One region of the Enterobacter pseudoroggenkampii genome, then DNA from elsewhere that is predicted to be linked to it. Evidence: predicted binding sites of a transcription regulator. Region 1 holds the regulator's gene; each other region holds the start of a gene.
The links. The regulator CRP, encoded in region 1, controls carbon source genes, mostly activating them, when cyclic AMP is high. The targets are predictions, from matches to a motif close to ATGTGANNNNNNTCACAT.

Region 1 (4,212 bases):
CCGTGGCAACCGCTGCCGGAACCCACCGACGTACTGTTTTACGAAGGATTGCACGGTGGCGTGGTCACCCCTCAACACGACGTGGCGCGCCACGTGGACCTGCTGGTCGGCGTGGTCCCTATCGTTAACCTGGAGTGGATCCAGAAGCTGACGCGCGACATGAGCGAGCGCGGCCATTCACGAGAGGCGGTGATGGACTCGGTGGTGCGCTCCATGGAAGATTACATCAACTTCCTGACGCCGCAGTTCTCCCGCACCCATATCAACTTCCAGCGCGTGCCGACGGTGGATACCTCCAACCCGTTTGCGGCCAAAAGCATCCCGTCTCTGGATGAGAGCTTTGTGGTGATCCATTTCCGCAATCTCGAAGGCATTGATTACCCCTGGCTACTGGCCATGCTGCAGGGCTCGTTTATTTCGCACATGAATACGTTAGTCGTGCCGGGCGGAAAAATGGGGCTGGCGATGGAGCTCATCATGACGCCGCTGGTGGAGCGACTGATGGAAGGGAAGCAGATTGCGTGAACATGTTCCCTCTCCCTGTGGGAGAGGGTTAGGGTGAGGGCATCAACACGCACGATGCCCCAATAATTAAGCCTCGATCACTTCATACGAATGCGTGATTTTTACCGCTTTCTCCAGCATTAACGCCACAGAGCAGTACTTCTCCGCAGACAGATCCACCGCACGCGAGACCGCTGCGTCCTTCAACTCTTTACCGGTGACCACAAAGTGCAGATTAATATGGGTGAACAGGCGTGGCGCCTCTTCGCGACGTTCTGACGTGAGTTTAACCTCACAATCCGTCACGTCATGACGACCTTTTTGCAGAATCGACACCACGTCAATGGCGCTGCATCCCCCTGCCGCCATCAGCACCATTTCCATTGGGCTTGGCGCTTTATCGCCGGAGTTACCGTCCATCAAAATCTGGTGTCCTGACGCGGACTCGCCCAGGAACGTTAAACCTTCAACCCATTTCACGCGCGCTTGCATATTCTTAAACTCCAACGTTGCATTTTTGGTGACAGATTACGCGTGCGTTACATTTCTCGCAATGGAAGGCGACCTGCATCATGCTGAAGCGAGACACCAGGAGACACGCGGCGAAAGCTATGCTAAAACACTCTGGATGCTACAGTAATACATTGACGTTACACATGTATGCAGAGGACATCAAACTTTACTGGCTGCGAAACGTTACGGTAGCCGACTTCCCAGGGTATGGGTAAGAATTCGATTGCAACCCCAGAGTCCGGATGCATCTGATGACTCTGGTGACAGCTTATAACAGAGGATAACAGCGCATGGTGCTTGGCAAACCGCAAACAGACCCGACTCTCGAATGGTTCTTGTCTCATTGCCACATTCATAAGTACCCATCAAAGAGCACGCTGATTCACCAGGGTGAAAAAGCGGAAACGTTGTATTACATCGTTAAAGGCTCGGTGGCAGTGCTGATCAAAGATGAAGAAGGGAAAGAGATGATCCTTTCTTATCTGAACCAGGGCGATTTCATCGGTGAACTGGGCCTGTTTGAAGAGGGCCAGGAACGTAGCGCCTGGGTTCGTGCAAAGACAGCATGTGAAGTGGCTGAAATTTCTTACAAGAAGTTCCGTCAGCTGATTCAGGTTAACCCTGACATCCTGATGCGTCTTTCTTCCCAGATGGCGCGCCGTCTGCAGGTCACCTCAGAGAAAGTGGGCAACCTCGCCTTCCTGGACGTGACTGGCCGTATCGCACAGACCCTGCTGAACCTGGCGAAACAGCCAGACGCTATGACCCACCCGGACGGCATGCAAATTAAAATTACCCGTCAGGAAATTGGTCAGATCGTCGGTTGCTCTCGTGAAACGGTGGGTCGTATCCTGAAAATGCTGGAAGATCAAAACCTGATCTCTGCCCACGGTAAAACCATCGTGGTTTACGGAACGCGTTAATTCCGCTTAAACGGCGTGCCATCGCAAGGTGTCACGCCGTTTTTGTCTCTACTCCCCATGTGGCGCAGGCTGATCTATCACCCGGAAGTTAACTACGCACTGCGACAAACGCTGGTGTTGTGTCTTCCCGTGGCTATAGGCCTGATCCTCGGACATCTTCAGCAAGGTCTGCTGTTTTCCCTCGTGCCTGCCTGCTGCAACATCGCCGGTCTGGACACGCCGCATAAGCGCTTTTTCAAACGCCTGATTATCGGCGGCTGCCTGTTTGCGGGCTGTAGCCTCGCCGTACAGCTTTTACTGGCTCGGGATATCCCGCTGCCGCTGATCCTGACTGTGCTGGCGATGACCCTCGGCGTCACGGCGGAAATCAGTTCGCTGCACGCCCGCTTGCTTCCCGCGTCGCTGATTGCGGCCATTTTCACGCTGAGCCTCGCCGGGAATATGCCGGTGTGGGAGCCGCTGCTGATCTACGCCCTGGGGACATTATGGTACGGCCTGTTTAACTGGTTCTGGTTCTGGCTGTGGCGGGAGCAGCCGCTGCGTGAATCCCTGAGCCTGCTCTATGTGCAGCTTGCGGATTACTGCGAAGCCAAATACACCCTGCTGACCCAGCATACCGATCCGGAAAAATCCTTACCGCCCCTGCTGACGCGCCAGCAGAAGGTGGTGGATCTGATAAGCCAGTGCTATCAGCAGCTGCATATGCTCGCCGCCAACAAGAACCACGAGTACAAACGGCTGCTGCGCACCTTCCAGGTCGGGCTGGATCTGCAGGAGCATATCTCCGTGAGCCTGCACCACCCGCAGGAGGTACAAAAGCTGGTCGAGCGCAGTCACGCCGAAGCGGTGATCCGCTGGAACGCGCAGACGGTGTCCGCACGCCTGCGCGTGCTGGCCGATGATATTCTCTATCACCGCTACCCGACGCGCTTTAACATGGATAAGCAGCTGGGCGCGCTGGAGAAAATCGCTCGTCAGCATCCGGATAACCCGGTCGGCCAGTTTGCCGCCTGGCACTTCAGCCGTATCGCCCGCGTGTTGCGCACGCAGCGCCCGCTCTATCCGCGCGACCTGATGGCGGATAAGCAGAAACGGCTGCCGCTATTGCCCGCGCTCAAAAGCTATCTTTCTCTTAAATCGTCCGCCCTGCGCAACGCCGCACGTATTAGCGTGATGCTCAGTACCGCCAGCCTGATGGGCATGGCGCTGCATCTGCCGAAACCCTACTGGATCTTAATGACCGTGCTGTTTGTCACCCAGAACGGCTATGGCGCCACGCGGGTGCGTATTCTGCATCGGGCTGGCGGAACGATGGCCGGGCTGATCATCGCGGGCGTGACGCTGCACTTCCACGTGCCGGAAGGCTATACTCTGGCAGGAATGCTGGCGGTTACGCTGGTGAGCTACCTGATTATCCGCAAAAACTACGGCTGGGCGATGGTGGGCTTTACGGTGACGGCGGTATATACCCTGCAGCTGCTCACGCTCAATGGCGAACAGTTTATTGTCGCCAGGCTGATTGATACCCTGATCGGCTGTCTGATTGCCTTTGGCGGCATGGTCTGGCTGTGGCCGCAGTGGCAAAGTGGACTGCTGCGCCAGAACGCCCACGACGCGCTGGAAGCCGACCAGCAGGCCATTCGCCTGATCCTGAGCGACGACCCGCAGCCGTCGCCGCTGGCGTATCAGCGCATGAAGGTCAACCAGGCGCACAACGCCCTGTTTAACTCGCTCAACCAGGCAATGCAGGAGCCGGGCTTTAACTCGCACTATCTGGCAGATATGAAGCTGTGGGTGACGCACAGCCAGTTTATCGTCGAGCACATTAACGCCATGACCACGCTGGCGCGCGAGCACACGATGCTGACACCGGATCTGGCGCAGCGCTATTTGCAGTCGTGTGAAATTGCGTTGCAGCGGTGTCAGCAGCGTCTGGAGTATGACTCGCCGGGTGAGTCGGGAGATTCGAACATTCTGGAAGCGCCGGAAACGTTAACCCACGGGCCAATGAGCACCCTGGAGCAGCATTTGCAGCGCGTACTGGGGCATCTGAACACCATGCACACCATTTCGTCGGTGGCATGGCGTCAGCGTCCGCATCACGGGATTTGGCTAACCCGCAGGTTGAAGCGGACGGCGTATTAACCTTTTACGATCTTCGCGACCGCGGCGGCAAACCGGGTTAACCCGTCTTCAATGTCTTTGTCTTCCACCACCAGCGACGGTGCAAAGCGCATCACGTCCGGCCCGGCGTTGAGCACCATCACCCCTT
Region 2 (4,212 bases), on a different contig from region 1:
GCAGCCTGATGGGCAACCTGATGCGCGGCTCAATGATGGTAGAAGGGCGCATTGCCCGCTTCGTGTATATCTCCCTGTACCGCATGCACCAGATTGCGCTGCACGGCTACTTCAAAACCGGGCTGATGATGCTGGTGGGCAGAATCAACCGCGTGATCCGTCCGCGTCTGAAGCTGCACTAATCTTTCACTCCCTCCGGGTCCTCCGGAGGGAGTTTTTAGCATTTCATGCTGTAGATCACAGTTTGAGTGCTTGAGAGTTCTCCTAAATACAATATATCTCCTCTCAACGCCCCTTTTTTGATCCTTTATCTTATTGGCGAAGCCGTGCCTCCATTGCAAAATTGTTACCAATAGCAACAAAGGAGGAAGTCCCGTGAATAAATCAATGTTGGCGGGTATAGGGATTGGCGTCGCGGCTGCGTTAGGTGTGGCTGCCGTTGCCAGTCTCAACGTATTAGATCGCGGCCCGCAGTATGCGCAGGTGGTTTCTGCTACACCGATTAAAGAAACGGTAAAAACGCCTCGTCAGGAGTGCCGTAACGTCTCCGTGACGCACCGTCGTCCGGTGCAGGATGAAAACCGCATTGCCGGTTCTGTTCTGGGCGCGGTAGCGGGTGGCGTGATTGGTCACCAGTTCGGCGGCGGCCGGGGCAAAGATGTGGCGACCGTGGTCGGCGCGCTGGGTGGCGGCTATGCCGGTAACCAGGTACAGGGCGCGATGCAGGATAATGATACCTACACCACGACTCAGCAACGCTGCAAAACCGTCTATGACAAGTCGGAAAAAATGCTGGGCTATGACGTGACGTACAAAATTGGCGATCAGCAGGGCAAAATCCGCATGGATAAAGACCCGGGCACGCAAATTCCACTGGATGGAAATGGCCAGCTGGTTCTGAATAACAAAGTGTAAAAAAGATGTTCTCTGAATTTAGCTCCTCATGCGCTCAGGCTGAGGAGCTTTTTTTTGCTTCAGATTTTCAGTAGCTCAGGCCACAGTCGCAGCGTGGTTTCGCTAATATTCTGCAGTTTTTCCAGCGTAGCCCCTTCACGGGCGCTGATCGACATCCCCTGCAAAATACAGCTCAGGTATTGTGCCAGCAGTTGGGGGTTGCACTGCGCAGGGATTTCACCGCGCTGCTGGCGCTGTGCCAGAAAGGCGCTCAGCGTCTCCTCCTGCATCGCATGACGCGATTTCACCGTATTGGCAATCTCTTTCGAGGACGCCGCCAGGGTGGCAGAGGTGTTAATCATAAAGCAGCCCGCAGGCGTATCTTTACTGGTGAAGCAGGTCGCGACGGCGGTGAAGTAATCCCGAAGCGCCTGTTCGACGCTTTTCTCTTCACAAAATAGCTGGGCTTCATGTTTCGCTGCAAAACGCGAAATGTATCTGTCCAGCACCGCCCTGAACAGCCCCTCTTTATTGGTAAATTCGGCATACAGCGTCGGCGCTTTGGCTCCGGTAGCTTCTACCAGATCGGAAAGCGAGGTTGCTTCATACCCATGTTGCCAGAAGAGAGTCATGGCCTTATCAAGCGCTGCATCCCTGTCAAACACTTTTGGTCGGCCACGGCTTTTCTTCGCACAACTCGTGACGTCGGTTGTCATGTGCCGTTGGTCCTCTGTTGGTTTGGTGAATAACCATTATAAAAATAAACGCAACCCACCACCAGTGCTGAATGCTTAAAAATATATTAATCATATCTATATGAAAAATAACGACTTTAAAATTAAATTAATGGTCGTTATAAAATTATGTTGACGCGTGACCTGGATCACATTTATGATTTACCTATCGATCGTTAACTAAATAGATAACGACCTCCAAATTCATCTGCTAAAGGTAAACATCATGAAAAACGTAAAAACCCTCATCGCTGCTGCTGTTCTGAGTTCACTCTCTTTCGCAAGCTTTGCTGCTGTACAGGTACAGTCCACTCCGGTCGATCAGCATAAAGTCGGGACGATCTCTGCGTCTGCCGGGACTAACCTGGGGTCACTGGAAGATCAGCTGGCGCAAAAAGCGCAAGAGATGGGTGCAAAATCTTACCGCATCACCTCTGTGACCGGTCCTAACACCCTGCACGGCACGGCTGTCATCTACAAATAAGCCGGGCATAAACCCTCATTTATGCCACTGCAATAAAAAAACGCCCTGCTGAGCAGGGCGTTTTTTTTATTTATGATTTACATCGATTGCTGGATTACATCGTGATGCCGGGTGACATCGGTCGGCATGCCTGACCGGGCTTCCATCGCGCGCTCCATCACCACGCTGTTGGTATTCGCATTCGTTTTGAAGCTTACCATCGCGGCATTCAGGTTAATGGGCAGCGTCTGCGGATCATCGCCAATGTTTTTCGATAGCGGCTGGTGAATTTCGACCAGCCGCACGCCGCCCGGCTCCTCAGAAACCTTAATCGGCGTATTGATAATATTCACTTTGGTTCCCGGCGTAACGACGTTAAACAGCGTTTTGATATCGTCATCGCGCAGACGAATACATCCGGAACTGACGCGCATGCCGATGCCAAAGTCCGCATTCGTGCCGTGCAGCAGGTAAACACCACCGTAGGCTGCCAGGCGGATCGCGTGGTGTCCCATTGGGTTATCCGGGCCTGCCGGCACCACGGCTGGAAGATCAATGCCCTGAGCTTTATAGCGGGCACGAATATTGGCCGTCGGGGTCCAGGTTGGATTCGCGCGTTTATCCGAGACGGTGGTGACCATCGTCGGCGTCAGCGTGTCACCGCCCAGCTGACCAATACCAATCGGGTAGACCGTCACTTCGTTTTTACCCGGCGGGTAATAGTACAGACGCAGCTCGGCCAGGTTTATCACCATCCCCTCGCGCGGGGCGTCCGGCAGGATAGTCTGTAACGGGATGGTCAACACGCTGCCCGCGCGCGGGACGTAAGGGTCGACGCCGGGGTTCGCCTGCAGCAGAGCCAGAAAACCGACGTTATATTTTTTGGCAATCGCTTCCAGCGAACCGCCATTATTTTCAACCACATGAAAGCGGTTTTCACCCACCACCTTGCTGCCGGGAGGGGGAAGGGGCCAGGTGTTTGCGCGAGCAGGAAGCGCAACCGCGACGGTGGCTGCCAGCGCAAACAGGGTCATCCAGCGAGTAAAACGCGAAGAGGTCATCATCACCATAATCCATGTAAATGATAAGGTTATTGTTTTATAAGGCGTTAAACATAATTATGGCGAATGGGTATGTCGGGAAGATCGTGTGAAGTGCAAAGAGTTTGTAAATTGTCCCCCCGTAGCGCTGGGCTAACAGGGGAAGGGATCCCCATAAAATAATGCCTGCACGGACGACCCCCTCTCCCTTGAGGGAGAGGGCTGGGGTGAGGGGGAACATACGACTCTGGTGGTCATTCCGTTCACTTTATGTTCCTTAGTACTCTGTAACGACATGACCTGTGAACGTGCCAGGGTGGCTCAGTCGCCACCACCCTGGCGACCCGGGCTCCCGGCGGTAAATCGCCGCTACGCGGTACCTTCGGCTTATTCCTTCTGGCTTTTCGGGGACGGGCGGAGGTAACATCCCTGTAAAGCCCGCCCTCTCGGCGCATCCCTGCGCCTCGCCCCGGCCGGAAGGCAAACGCCTCAGCGATTTACAGCCGGACCAGGGGGTCGCTGTAAGCTATTCATTTTCCGGAAGCAACTTTCATCGCTTCCGGTTAATAAACTACATGAAATTCCTCAGTTAAGAGGGGAATGGAGGTTATGCGATCGCGTTCTCTTCCAGCTGACGCATAAAGTTACGCACCCAGTCCATACGGGTTTTGCGCTCCGTCAGCTCCTGGGTAAATTTCAGACGCGTTGGGCCATCCAGACGGAAATGCTGCGGCTGTTTTTGCAGCAGACCGATGAGCCACATCGGGTTGACGTGGTTCTTCTCGGCGAATTCAATCACGCCGCCTTTTTCATTGCCTTCGAGCTTGCGAATCCCCAGCTTCTGCGCCTGCTGGCGCAGTCTCGCGATATCCAGCAAATTTCTCGCCGCATCGGGCAGCAGACCAAAGCGGTCGATCAGCTCAACCTTGATCTCTTCCAGCTCGTTCTCCTTCTTCGCGCTGGCGATGCGTTTGTAGAATGAGAGACGGGTATTCACGTCCGGAATGAAATCATCAGGCAGCAGGGAAGGCATACGCAGCTCGACCTCGGTCTGCTGGCTGGTAAGGTCTTCCAGCGACGG
Region 3 (4,212 bases), on a different contig from region 1:
ATCTCCTGATAAGGCGGGCGCCGGAGCGCCCGCGGGTATTAAAGGGCGACCGGGAACAGCCAGCCCAACAGCATTGCACCCAGAATGGCGCCACCGGTGATCGGCTTCTGCCAGATGTAGAACACCAGCGCTCCCAGCAGGGAACCGACGCCGATAGGAATGGAGGCGGTCATGGCGCTGAGGATAATCAACGGCCCGAGGAAGCGGCCGGAGGCGTTACCTGCGCCCATCATCACGTCTGCGCCGTAGGTGGAGTTGCTCTGGTTGATGGTGAACTTACGCGCCAGGATGATGACGTAGCCAATTGCCAGACCAATCACCAGGCCAGTGATCAGCGAAGCAATGAAGTTGGTCACCGGGAACATGATCCCCGCGCCCAGCAGCAGCGCCGGAACCCCGAGGCCCACGCCGGTCTGGATCGCACCGCCGATGTCGAGAATACCGACCAGCGACCCTTCGATAATACGGGCGAACAGGAAGCTCGCGCCGAACGCCGCCACCGCGCCGTAGACGCCGGTATCAATACCCGCCTTCAGCATCGCCACGAAGGCCACTTCGTTAAACGCGCCGATGCCGTAGAGGTAGTACATGTGCGTCCCGGCGAAGACGCCGGAGGAGAGCAGGCCAACAAAGATCGGGAACGACCAGTCGGCATACCAAAAACCTTTATTCTGTTCCATGTAGAGGCTCCTGTTATTTACCGCTGAGCGAGTTGTGGATCATGTCAAGCCAGTTCGGCACGGTCAGATGGAAGGATTCGATCATCTTCATGTCGAAGCCGCGGAAGAAGCCGCTCAGCACGAACAGCAGGACGATAGCCGCCATCATCACTTTGGTGACGTGGTTCCAGCCGCTCTCCTCTACGCCTTTACCAATCAGGATCCCCAGCACCAGGCCCGGCACGGCGTTGCCCATAATCAGCTGCGCTGCGCCGCCGAAAATGGTCGCCCAGAAGCCCGATTTTTTACCCGCGTCGATGGCCGCCAGCCAGAAGATCACCGGCATCACGGTGTTGACCAGCAGGTTTGCCGCCGGCACCAGCACCTTGACGGCGGTGACCTGAAGCGCAGCCGGTACGGAGGAGGCGGTAAGGTTAAGGAAGGTCACGACAATCATGCCGATCAGGCCGCAGGCAATCGCCATTTTGCGCGGATCGTGCAGCGTTTCGCCGACGTTACGGTTTTTGATCATCAGTGCAGCAGCACCCCAGTTCGGGATGATGCGGTGGTCAACGTCCTGTGTGAAAGCCCCTGCGGCCACGGAAGAGGCCCAGGCGTTAAAGAAGAAACCTAACCCAAAGGAGAAGTGGGACGCCGGATCCCCTTCACAGGAGTTCAGTTCCCCCAACGTACGAAACGCGCCCATACCCTGTGTGGTAGGCGCATGAAACATGCGTGCAGCCCCGGCTCCGACACCGACGCCAACCAGGCCGCCAATGATGAGCGATTTTATTAATATAATTAAGAACATCAGTCTGCCCTTTTATGAATAATCAGCGTTGCGTGACGAAATCCACCTGGTCGAGATTGATGGCTGTCACGTTGACGGTCACATCCAGCTCCACGCTGTAGGTGCGTCTTTCCCGGCGCAGAAAGAAGAACAGAAACGCTTCTTTACGCACCGCTTCTTGCGCCTGAACGACCTGCACATCCTGTGGCTCAATACGCAGTAAGATATGCGGTGAAGCTTTCATCACCGCGGCCTGAACGTGGTTGAGCGCGTCGGCAAAGGCGCGCGCTTTGGCGTCGCCTTTCCCCTTCACTCTCACCGTGGTTGTGAACTGTTCTTTCATGCTTATGCGCCGTATTTCTTCTGCCACGCCTGTACCAGACGCTCGCCCAGCTCTTCTTTATCCATAAAGCCGAAGCCCAGCACGTTGCAGCCTTCGTTGATGGCGGTCACGCCCTCTTCCACGGAACGCATGCCGTATTTGGCCTTATAGCCATATTTGGTTTGGGCCGTGATGGCACCCGCGCCGCCGCTGCCGCAGAAGGAGATGCCGAAGGTGGCGTTTTCCGCCTTCATCATGTCACCCAGCTTCATGTCCGCCGCCATGCCCGGCACAACCACCGCGCGTCCACCCGCTTTTTCCACACCGGCAGCCACTTTCTGACCTTTGCCCAGGCGATCGCCAATCACGACTGTAATCTGTTCCATGTGTTGCTCCTTAAAGGTTGTCTTTCGCGACTTCAAAGTGAACGGAGAGCAGCCAGGCTTCTTCATCAGGAAGGTTGCCAAACTGCGCGACCACTTCACGGGCGAGCCGCATTGAATCCGGTGAAATTTCGTCAAACAGCTCTGCTTCAACCTCCGGCAGCGGCTCGCCGGTCACGGACCGGTGCGCCATGGCGCGCACGTGGGAGGTGAGCATCTGCTCCTGTACCGCATTGGGGATGATGTTGTTCCGGGCCAGCAGGGCATAAACCTGCTGCAGCATGGTGTTTGCGAGCTGTTCAGTTTGCTCCGCCTGTTCCCCAACGTCGTTCATTACCGCTCCGTTAATCACTGGTCTTACCCCGTTAATGGCTCTGGAATAAAACTAACGTTGGGGGGGAATTGTTTGTAGCGAGTTGTTTTCCACTTCGAAGTGGAAAGGCGAGCCGCGGCAGTGATCTGTGCCACATAAATGCGGTGAATCTGGATAAACCGCTGCATTTACGTGATGAATATCACGCTATTGCGCGGCCAAAACGGGGCAAGCAAAGCGGAAAAGATTACGAGCGGGCTCGTAGAAATGTGACGTGGATAAGGTTTTCTTATGGGGCTCCGCTAGAGTGGCAACGGGTGCTTGAGACTGACCGTCTCAGGCATGGGACGGAAAGTGGAAAGCCCCGCCTGATAGAAAATCAGGGCGGGGGCTCGAAACGACACGTCACACCGTGGAGTTCGCTACCTCGCCCGCTTTAAAGCAAGGAGGCATCCATGAAACGCCAAAACCCAGGCATTGGAGTTTTGATGATTATTGCTTTGACAATAATCATCTTAACGCTGGTGACGCGGAAAACACTGTGCGAGATCAGTTTTCGAAACGATTCTTTTGCAGTGACAGCGAGGATGGATTGTCGCTCCGGAAAGTCAGGAGCAAGGATGCGGGGGCGCGTCATGCGCCTCCGCATACGGGCAAAGGACGTACAGCTCAGGCACCCAATTAACGATACTTTTGGTGGTACGTGTTGCGCGTGGTCACAAACTGCTCGGCCGCCGCCTGGGCTTCCTTCACTTTGCCTTCGTTAGCCAGCTTCAGCGCGCCGTCGATCTGGCCGACCAGCACGTCAAAGCCGTGACGGTAGTCTTTCATCTCTGCACTGTCTGCGGCTTTGCTTTCCAGCTTCGGAGGCGTCGCTTTCTGTGCATCCAGCGCCGCTTCACGCATTTTGGTCAGCGCGTCTTTCATTTCAGCCGCATTGTCCGTTTTCTGCACCACCTTCAGGTTTTGACCGAGGATGCCCATGTCGTCTTCAAGATCGGCAGCAAACGCAGAAGAGCCAAGAACCAGCGTTGAAGCCGCGACGATCGCTAACAGATGTTTACGCATTGCTCACTTCCTTTTTTATTATTAAAACGCCTTTACGGATATTACTGGCCGGCGATTTTCATTTCCGGCAGAAGTACAGAACCACACTGTATATTGCTACGTGTTTCAATATCGTTACCGACCGTAACGATATTGCGCCACATGTCCTTCAGGTTGCCGGCAATCGTAATCTCGCTTACCGGATACTGAATTTCGCCGTTTTCCACCCAGAAGCCCGCAGCGCCGCGAGAGTAGTCTCCGGTGATGCCGCTTACGCCCTGGCCCATCAGCTCCGTGACGACCAGGCCGGTACCCATCTCTTTCAGCATCTGCTCAAAGTTCAGGCCCTGCCCGGCAATGCGCCAGTTGTGGATGCCGCCAGCGTGTCCGGTACTTTTCAGCCCCAGCTTGCGCGCGGAGTAATTAGTCAGCAGCCACTGGGTCAGCACGCCGTCTTTGACGATGTCACGACGTTCGGTACGCACGCCTTCGCTGTCGAACGGCGTGGAGGCCAGCCCTTTCAGCAGGTGCGGATGCTCTTCGATGGTCAACCATTCCGGCAGGATTTGCTTGCCCAGCGAATCGAGCAGGAAGGTCGATTTACGGTAAACCGAGCCACCCGCGATAGCGCCCACCAGATGACCAAACAGACCGGTCGCCACTTCGTTGGCAAAAATAACCGGGGCCTTCATGGTGGA
Region 4 (4,212 bases), on a different contig from region 1:
AGCCATGCAGCAGATCTCGATGGTTGGTAACGATCTGAAGCTGGATAACGGCGTGGGCGTCTGCGGTAAAGAGGGCCAGAGCCTGCCGGTTGGCGTGGGCCAGCCAACGCTGAAAGTGGACAACCTGACGGTGGGCGGTACAGCCTGACCTGACTCCTTCATAAAAAAGGCGCTACATCAGTAGCGCCTTTCTTTTAGCGTAAGTGACCCAGCGGTATCTCCGGATCCGGCTCGTGCGTGATGCGGTTACGTAAATCACGACGAATGATTTCTATCGACCAGAACCAGACCAGATGGCCCACGATCTCTGACACGTGTTCATACCACGGCAGCTCAAACAGCGGTGGCGTCAGCCCCATCAGCGGGAAGGAGATCATATGCACAAAGAGCTGAGCTAACGCACCCGCCAGCAAACCCTGCCAGAGTTTAATTTTCGGGAAGACTTCAGCAACGACACAATACCCGACAGCGAAGACGATTGAGAAAATAATATGCGTCACGCCGACCCAGTTAAATATATGTCCGGCAAATGTATAAACCGCTGCGTTAGGATCAACAACACCCAGCCAGTCACGTAAAAATACATAGGGAGGGTTTAAAAAATTACGTGAACAGTCAATCTGGCTTGCGGCTCTTATTAATTGCTCAGGCCCGCATGCGCCGGTAAATAGATCGGTGGGGTTGCGTGGCGGAAGCGGTACTTCGGCTCCCCATTTGACAAACGCGGAGACAATCCCTGCAATTAAACCGACGAATGCGGCGAGCCCATAGCGCCTGCGTGAAGGCGGTGTTTGTTCAAATAGATTCATTTCTTTTCCTTGTTTAACGTCATCCTGCGGAATACATTTTATTATTCATATCAGCAACAAATTAATAACAGTCTGAACAGCAGACTGTTTATAAAGTAAAGGGCGGGCGGCGGCAGTGTCAATTAGCTATTCCTGATAGTGGCGAAGGAATATTCCAGAATGCAGAGGGGTTTTATCCTGGAAATATTCATCGCTCATATACTTTCAGGGATAAATCGATTATTCCTTCCTTCTTCCCCGCATCCCCTGAAACAGCTCCGCCACGTCCACAAAATACTCGGTCAGATAGTTAATACACACCTGTACCTTGAGCGGGAGTTTGTCTTTTTCGGTATACAGGGCGTACACCGGGCGCGGATCGGACTGGTAGCGTGGGAAGAGGATCTCCAGCACGCCGCTGTTGATCTCGTTGATCACCCACATCAGCGGCACGTAGGCGATCCCGGCGCCGGCCACCAGCCAGCGCGAAATGGTCATCGGATCGTTGGTGACAAACCGTCCCTCCGGCAGCAGTCGGGTGGAGATCCCCTCCGGGGCAATCAGCTCAAATTCATTGTCGGGCCGTACGCTGTACTCCAGCCACGAGTGGTTGGTGAGGTCGGCGGGTTTCTCCGGCACACCGTACTGCGCCAGATAGCTTTTCGATGCACAGACCACCATCGGCATGCTGCCCAGCCGACGCGAGAACAGGCTGGAATCCTGCAACGCGCCGACGCGGATCACCACGTCCAGCCCGTCGGCAATCAGATCCGGCGCCGGGATACCCGTCACCAGATTGACGGTAAGCCCGGGGTACTCTTTCAGCATATCCGCCGTCATGGCAGCGAGAACATTTTGTGCCATAGTTGAAGAACACCCGATGCGCAGCGTGCCGATGGGGGTGTTATTGAAGGCATAAAGCTGTTCGTGAACATCCTGCACTTCAAGCAGCATGCGGCGACAGCCCTGATAGTAAATTTTACCCGCTTCCGTCAGCCCAATGCTGCGGGTGCTGCGGTTGAGCAGCTTGACCTGAAGCTCATCTTCCAGTTTGGACACCGTCTGGCTGATGGATGAGACGCTCATCTGAAGCTGGCGGGCAGCGGCGGTAAACGAGCCCAGTTCAACCACTTTTGCGAAGACCGACATGCGTTTTAAACGTTCCATTGTTCACTCTGGCTTAAAAGTGATTTAGATCACATATTATAGATAACAGCATAACAGTTACGTTAATATATTATTTATTACATAACGGCTGCGCCATTCTCGCCCGGCGTTTCTTGCTCTCCTGCGATGGCGTGCGCTAAAAAATTCTGAAGCCTGCACTCTCTCTAATCAAGGTCAACATGAGTCTGTTTCCCGTTATCGTGGTGTTCGGTTTGTCCTTCCCACCGATATTTTTCGAGCTTCTTTTATCACTGGCGATCTTCTGGCTGGTGCGCAAGGTGCTGGTCCCTACCGGGATCTACGATTTCGTCTGGCACCCTGCATTGTTCAATACCGCGCTGTATTGCTGCCTGTTCTACCTGATATCGCGCATGTTTGTCTGAGGTTGATGTGAAAACGCTAACAAGAAAAATCTCCCGCACTGCCATCACCATGGCGCTGGTTATCCTCGCCTTCATCGCTATTTTCCGCGCCTGGGTCTATTACACCGAATCACCGTGGACGCGTGATGCACGCTTCAGCGCCGATGTGGTGGCGATCGCCCCTGACGTGGCCGGTCTTATCACGGCGGTCAACGTCCACGACAACCAGCTGGTGAAAAAAGATCAGGTTCTGTTCACCATCGACCAGCCTCGTTACCAGAAAGCACTGGAAGAGGCGGAAGCGGACGTGGCCTATTACCAGGCGCTGGCTGCGGAGAAACGTCGCGAAGCTGGCCGCCGTAACCAGCTTGGCGTTCAGGCAATGTCCCGTGAAGAGATTGACCAGTCCAACAACGTGCTGCAAACCGTGCTACACCAGCTGGCGAAAGCGCAGGCAACGCGCGATCTGGCGAAGCTCGATCTGGAGCGCACCGTGATCCGCGCACCGTCTGATGGCTGGGTGACCAACCTGAACGTCTACGCCGGGGAATTCATTACCCGCGGCTCAACCGCCGTGGCGCTGGTTAAACAGAACTCCTTCTACGTGCTCGCCTATATGGAAGAGACCAAGCTGGAGGGTGTACGTCCAGGGTATCGCGCGGAGATCACGCCGCTGGGCAGCAATCGCGTCTTTAAAGGCACCGTCGACAGCGTCGCCGCAGGGGTGACTAACTCCAGCAGCTCTAACGATGCTAAAGGGATGGCGACGGTAGATTCCAACCTCGAGTGGGTGCGTCTGGCCCAGCGCGTGCCGGTGCGCATCCACCTGGACGAGCAGCAGGGAAATCTGTGGCCTGCGGGTACCACGGCGACGGTGGTGATTACCGGTGAAAAAGATCGGGATGCCAGCCAGGACTCGTTCTTCCGTAAAATCGCCCACCGTCTGCGCGAGTTTGGTTAATCGCTATGGGCATCTTTTCCATCGCCAGCCAACACATTCGCTTCGCCGTGAAGCTGGCGTGTGCCATTGTGCTGGCGCTGTTTGTTGGCTTTCACTTCCAGCTTGAAACCCCTCGCTGGGCGGTGCTGACGGCTGCGATTGTCGCGGCGGGCCCGGCCTTTGCTGCGGGTGGGGAACCCTATTCAGGCGCGATCCGCTATCGCGGGATGTTGCGTATCATCGGGACGTTTATCGGCTGTTTCGCGGCGCTCACCATTATTATTCTGATGATCCGCACGCCGCTGCTGATGCTGATGGTCTGCTGTATCTGGGCGGGCTTTTGCACCTGGATCTCGTCTCTGGTGAAAGTGGAGAACTCCTACGCCTGGGGGCTGGCGGGCTATACCGCGCTGATTATTATCATCACCATCCAGTCCGAGCCGCTGCTGGCTCCGCAGTTTGCGGTGGAGCGATGCAGCGAGATTGTCATTGGTATTGTCAGTGCAATCGTCGCTGACCTGCTGTTCTCCCCGCGCTCTATCAAGCAGGAAGTTGACCGTGAGCTTGACGCGCTGATTGTCGCTCAGTACCAGCTGATGCAGCTCTGCATCAAGCACGGCGACAGCGAAGAGGTGGATAAAGCCTGGAGCGGGTTGGTTCGCCGCACGCAGGCGCTGGAGGGGATGCGCAGCAATCTCAATATGGAGTCCTCGCGCTGGGCTCGCGCGAATCGTCGCCTGAAGGCCCTCAACACCGTCTCTCTGACGCTGATTACCCAGGCATGTGAAACCTATCTGATTCAGAACACCCGGCCGGAAGCGGTCACCGATACCTTCCGCGAACTGTTCGCCGAGCCGGTGGAAACGGTGCAGGATGTGCACAAGCAGCTGAAGCGTATGCGCAGGGTGATCGCCTGGACAGGGGAGCGCGACACGCCGGTAACCATCTACACTTG

Region 2: the regulator CRP is predicted to act here: its motif matches at 1,766-1,783, upstream of bhsA (multiple stress resistance protein BhsA).
Region 3: the regulator CRP is predicted to act here: its motif matches at 2,607-2,624, upstream of OTG14_RS15010 (glycine dehydrogenase).
Region 4: the regulator CRP is predicted to act here: its motif matches at 1,973-1,990, upstream of aaeR (HTH-type transcriptional activator AaeR).

What each region holds. Positions count from the first base shown of each region.
Region 1 is NZ_JAPMLV010000007.1:136,605-140,816, reverse strand. Features, by position in the region: gene OTG14_RS21155 (phosphoribulokinase) at 1-525, shown strand, start outside; gene OTG14_RS21150 (OsmC family protein) at 592-996, opposite strand; gene crp (cAMP-activated global transcriptional regulator CRP) at 1,308-1,940, shown strand; gene OTG14_RS21140 (YccS/YhfK family putative transporter) at 1,998-4,085, shown strand; gene argD (bifunctional acetylornithine/succinyldiaminopimelate transaminase) at 4,082-4,212, opposite strand, start outside.
Region 2 is NZ_JAPMLV010000001.1:923,257-927,468, forward strand. Features, by position in the region: gene OTG14_RS04500 (NAD(P)/FAD-dependent oxidoreductase) at 1-182, shown strand, start outside; gene OTG14_RS04505 (glycine zipper 2TM domain-containing protein) at 376-915, shown strand; gene comR (TetR family copper-responsive transcriptional repressor ComR) at 975-1,610, opposite strand; gene bhsA (multiple stress resistance protein BhsA) at 1,855-2,112, shown strand; gene ldtC (L,D-transpeptidase LdtC) at 2,190-3,155, opposite strand; gene mfd (transcription-repair coupling factor) at 3,739-4,212, opposite strand, start outside.
Region 3 is NZ_JAPMLV010000002.1:380,367-384,578, forward strand. Features, by position in the region: gene OTG14_RS14990 (DUF4310 family protein) at 39-680, opposite strand; gene OTG14_RS14995 (DUF4311 domain-containing protein) at 694-1,470, opposite strand; gene OTG14_RS15000 (DUF4312 family protein) at 1,493-1,792, opposite strand; gene OTG14_RS15005 (SFCGS family glycine-rich protein) at 1,795-2,157, opposite strand; gene OTG14_RS15010 (glycine dehydrogenase) at 2,168-2,506, opposite strand; gene OTG14_RS15015 (Hok/Gef family protein) at 2,956-3,234, shown strand; gene cybC (cytochrome b562) at 3,149-3,535, opposite strand; gene pmbA (metalloprotease PmbA) at 3,577-4,212, opposite strand, start outside.
Region 4 is NZ_JAPMLV010000006.1:172,632-176,843, reverse strand. Features, by position in the region: gene tldD (metalloprotease TldD) at 1-148, shown strand, start outside; gene OTG14_RS20385 (YagU family protein) at 195-809, opposite strand; gene aaeR (HTH-type transcriptional activator AaeR) at 1,029-1,955, opposite strand; gene aaeX (p-hydroxybenzoic acid efflux pump operon protein AaeX) at 2,135-2,338, shown strand; gene aaeA (p-hydroxybenzoic acid efflux pump subunit AaeA) at 2,346-3,278, shown strand; gene aaeB (p-hydroxybenzoic acid efflux pump subunit AaeB) at 3,284-4,212, shown strand, end outside.